2 regions of the Nitratireductor basaltis genome follow, and region 2 is predicted to be linked to the other one. Evidence: riboswitches for the same ligand, from Rfam matches in the RefSeq annotation. Region 2 holds a riboswitch; the other holds the start of a gene.
What was found. Region 2 has a riboswitch for cobalamin ahead of metE (5-methyltetrahydropteroyltriglutamate--homocysteine S-methyltransferase). Riboswitches for the same ligand answer to the same signal wherever they lie in the genome.

Region 1 (2,201 bases), 440 kb from region 2:
GGTGCCGTAGTCGATGAACTCGATACCGTCGAGATAAGCCTCACCGCCCCACCATTTTCCGTTTTCGCGCTTCTTCAGCTCGACGCGGTTGCCGACCTCGTAGGACACCAGTTCGAACGGTCCGGTGCCGATCGGATTGGCCACGAAATCGCGACCGGTTTCATCGAAGCTCGGATGCACGATCAGCGCCGGGTAGTCGGCCATGCCCGGAATGATAGAGATATCCGGCTCGTTGAGCACGAGCTTGACGGTCATGTCGTCAACCTTCTCGATGGCTCCTTCACGCGCCTGCTTGGTGTCCGGATCAATGAGCGAAACCATGCGCGTGGCCATGGAATTGCCCTCGACGCCCGCATCGCACCAGCGCTTGATGTTGTAGATCACATCATCCGCGGTAAATTTGTCGCCATTGTTCCACTCGGCGTTGGAGCGTACCCGCAGAACATATTCGGTGGCGTCCTCATTGACTTCCCAGCTGTCCAGCAGGCGCCCCTCGAAAGTGAAGTCCCGCGTATATTTCACCAGCGGCTCAAGCGTCTGGCGCATGGCGTTCGCGATTTCCGACCAGTCGGCGACACGTGGATCCTTTGGCTCCTTGACGATCATGGCAACGCGCAGCACGCCGCCCTTCTTTGGCTCCTGAGCCGCTGCCGGCGTGGGTGCCGCAAGGCCGAGCATGCCGTAGGCACCCGCCGTCGTCGCACCGAAAGCACTGGCAAGCGCCAGGAATTCGCGGCGATCCATCACACCTGCCTTGGCTTGACTTGCTAGGGCTGCGATGCGATGCGGCACGGCCCCACCATTGCTCTTGAAGAATTTCATCACGTCACTCCCACTCTCTTTATGCTTGTCGAGGGCCGCCACCTGAAACGGCCTGGAGTGAACTGCAGATGCAGCAGCCGCGAGGCGTGCCACCGTGCAAATTCACTTCAAACCTGTTGCGTTTCAGGCTGATAGCCTTCCCAACTGACGAGTTTGCGACATTTTTGGCGCAAAAGCGATAGTCCTGGTCGCTTTTTCACGAGCTTTGTGCGGCACACTGTCTGACGCACGCTGACAGATTGACGCCACATTTACGACTTGGTAATCCTCGCGCCGTTCGAGGTGCTCCAGCCTCAAGTTCGAGGCCGGAGTTAAAAGGGAATACGGAAAAGGCGTTTCGCCTCAGCCGTAGCTGCTCCCGCAACTGTATGCGCCGAGATTGAACTCACATGCCACTGGGTGAGACACCTGGGAAGGCGAGCCAATCGATGACGCGCAAGCCAGGAAACCTGCCTCGGAACGTCACCTACCGGCTGCGGGAAGCTGTCGGGGCTGTGTCTTAGCAGTGGTGGCGTCAAGTCATCGCTGGCGGGGCACGAGCCGTTTCTGGTCTGCTCTCTCCGGCATTTGTAGCGTTTGATCGTCGCGAGGGGAACGACATGAAGTTTTCCATGAGCCGCCAGGCTCTCACCACCACCGTTTCCGCCATCTGTCTTGGCGCATTGGCCAACACCGCCGGCGCCCAGGATCTCGACCTCGGCGAAATCGTCGTCACCCCCAACCGCACACCCACCGAACTCTCCAAGACCGGCTCGAGCGTGACGGTCATCGATCAGGAGCAGATCGAAGAGCAGAGCCAGCCGCTGGTCACGGATTATTTGAGCCGGGTGCCGGGTGTTTATGTGGCTTCACAGGGCGGAGCTGGGAAGGAAACGTCCCTGAGCCTGCGCGGCGCAGACAAGAAATACATCAAGACGCTACTCAACGGTCTAGACATATCTGATGTATCGGCGACGCAAACGCAGACATCTTACGAGTACCTGCTGGTCGGCGGGATCAGGAACATAGAAGTCCTCAAAGGTTCTCAGAGCACGCTCTACGGCTCGGATGCCGTAGCAGGCGTAATTAGCCTTTCCACACTCAACAACGAAGCTATTGGTACAAGCCACCGCGTCGGCCTCGAAGCGGGTTCACATGAAAGTATCCGCGCATCCTACGGCCTTTCCCATATTAGTGACACCAGCCGCTTCGCACTTGATCTGGCCGGTCTCTACTCAGGAGGCATATCTTCAGCTCTTGCGAACGGAGATCCGCTGATCGATCCCGGAACGGGTTTAGAGGACGACCCCTTCAAGGAGATCTCCGGCACGTTCGCCTTTGAGAAGGATCTGGATGGTTTTACCATATTCGGTTCCGGAGCTATGCTGAACGCTCGCTCG
Region 2 (2,201 bases):
GGCCAAGCGCCGCATTCTGCAACTTTCGACGCGACTGGAAATCAAGGCTGCGCCTGGTCAATCCCGCCCTGACCTGCGCAAGACGAGCCGCAACGGCCTGACTATGCACTTTCGCCGATCTGCGTCGCGCCTCAAGCGCGTGGGTGGCCGCCTCAATCCGTTCGCCTACACGCGCCGCCTCGCCAGAAAGGGCTGCCTTCAGAACGCCTAGCTCCTCGATCTTCTGTAGAGCAAAAGCCAGCCAGGTCTTCAAATCCACATCGAGCTCGGTCTCAAGCTCCAGATCAATCGGCACATGAATAAGCGAGCAGGAAGGTGCGATCTGCACTACACCCTGACGCCCTCTTACCACCGGCTCCAGCCGCTCGATAAGGCGCGCAAGATCCGCCCGCCACACATTGCGCCCGTCAATCACGCCAAGGGAAAGCACGCTCTCCGGACGTATCGCATCCAGAACTGCATCAAGCTGGTCGGGAGCACGCACGAGGTCAACATGCAGGCCGTGTACCGGAAGGGTGGAAACGACGGCGAGATTTTCTCCAAGCCCACCGAAATAGGTGGCAAGCATGATCTTCGGCGCATCTTTCGTGGCCAGCGCACCGAATGCAAACGCGTAGGCCTCGCGCTCACGTTCCTGAAGGTCGAGTACCAGGCAAGGCTCGTCGATCTGCACCCATTCGGCTCCCGCCTCACGCAAACGCGCGAGAAGTTCGACATAGAGAGGCAACAATCGCGGCAACAGCGCCAGTGGATCGCTCCCGTCAACACATTTGCTGAGCTTCAGGAAGGATACCGGTCCAAGCAGTACGGGCCGCGTTTCGATGCCCAACGCCCTGGCTTCCAGATATTCGGCAACCGGCTTTTCCCCAGCCAGAGCAAACGCCTGTCCGGCGTGCAGTTCCGGCACCATGTAGTGGTAATTCGTGTCGAACCATTTGGTCATCTCAAGCGCTGCGACGCCGTCACCGTGAGAATGTTCGCAGGCGTCACGCTCAGTGCCCGTACTGCCACGCGCCATGGCGAAATAAGTCGCCAGTACACCGCCCGCCTTCACTTGCTCGAAGCGCTCAGGCACCGCGCCCACGGTCACCGCCATGTCCAGCACGTGGTCATAGAGCGAAAAATCATTGGACGGGATGACATCCACACCTAGTCTCTGCAGGCGCCTCCAGTTTTCTGCGCGCAATTCTGCCGCCTTTGCGAGAAGTTCGGCCTCGGTCAGTTTTCCCGACCAGAAGCCCTCCAGCGCGAATTTCAGTTCCCGCCTGGCGCCGATACGCGGCAGGCCGAGTGCTGCAATCTTGATATTTCCAGACATTTCAAACCCCGGTCTGTCAGGACGGGGTTATGGCGGAAAGGCAAAAGCGCACGGCAACGGATGGCCGCAACGCAAACCCTCACCGGGACACCCCGCCCGTGGTTGTGATGCGCCGTGGCAGGTCTCCTGGCTTGCGGGTCATCGCCCCTGCCCGCCTTCCCGCGCTTTCGCGCAGTGGCATGATGGACAGGCGCTCTCCGCCTACAGTTGCGGGGGCAGCCGCGGATTAGCCGTCACCGGCGCACCGCATTCCCTCTTGGCCGAAACATGGACCATCCATGCGCCGGAACCACGACAGGCGCAGCTTCGCCCGAAGCCGCGCCAGTGTCAATGGGATATAAGGAAATGTTTATATCTTTAAGTGATAGGCCGACATCTCAATCCCAGCTCAGTGCACCACCATTCTGGTATTCGATCACGCGGGTTTCGAAGAAGTTCTTCTCCTTCTTCAGATCCATCGCTTCCGACATCCACGGGAACGGGTTTTCGGTGGCCTCGAAAACCGCCTCAAGCCCCAACTGCGCGCAGCGGCGATTGGCGATGAAGTGCATATATTGCTCGCAAAGCTCGGCATTGAGCCCAAGGAAGCCGCGCGGCATCGTATCGCGGCCGTATGCCGCTTCCAGCTCCGCCGCCTCGCGGATCATGCTGCGCACTTCGTTCTTGAAGACATCGGTCCACAGATGCGGGTTTTCGTGCTTGATCTGGTTGATGACGTCGATGCCGAAATTCAGATGAATGCTCTCATCGCGGAGGATGTACTGATACTGCTCGGCAATCCCCACCATCTTGTTGCGCCGCCCAAGAGAGAGGATCTGCGCGAAGCCGGTATAGAACCACATGCCCTCGAAGATCACATAGAAGGCGACCAGATCGCGCAGGA

Region 1: linked by a shared signal. The riboswitch ahead of EL18_RS03250 (TonB-dependent receptor plug domain-containing protein) and the one ahead of metE (5-methyltetrahydropteroyltriglutamate--homocysteine S-methyltransferase) in region 2 are both predicted to bind cobalamin.

The regions. Positions count from the first base shown of each region.
Region 1 is NZ_JMQM01000001.1:678,184-680,384, reverse strand. Features, by position in the region: gene EL18_RS03255 (ABC transporter substrate-binding protein) at 1-822, opposite strand, end outside; cobalamin riboswitch at 1,086-1,293, shown strand; gene EL18_RS03250 (TonB-dependent receptor plug domain-containing protein) at 1,422-2,201, shown strand, end outside.
Region 2 is NZ_JMQM01000001.1:241,325-243,525, reverse strand. Features, by position in the region: gene metE (5-methyltetrahydropteroyltriglutamate--homocysteine S-methyltransferase) at 1-1,318, opposite strand, end outside; cobalamin riboswitch at 1,418-1,627, opposite strand; gene EL18_RS01120 (ribonucleotide-diphosphate reductase subunit beta) at 1,696-2,201, opposite strand, start outside.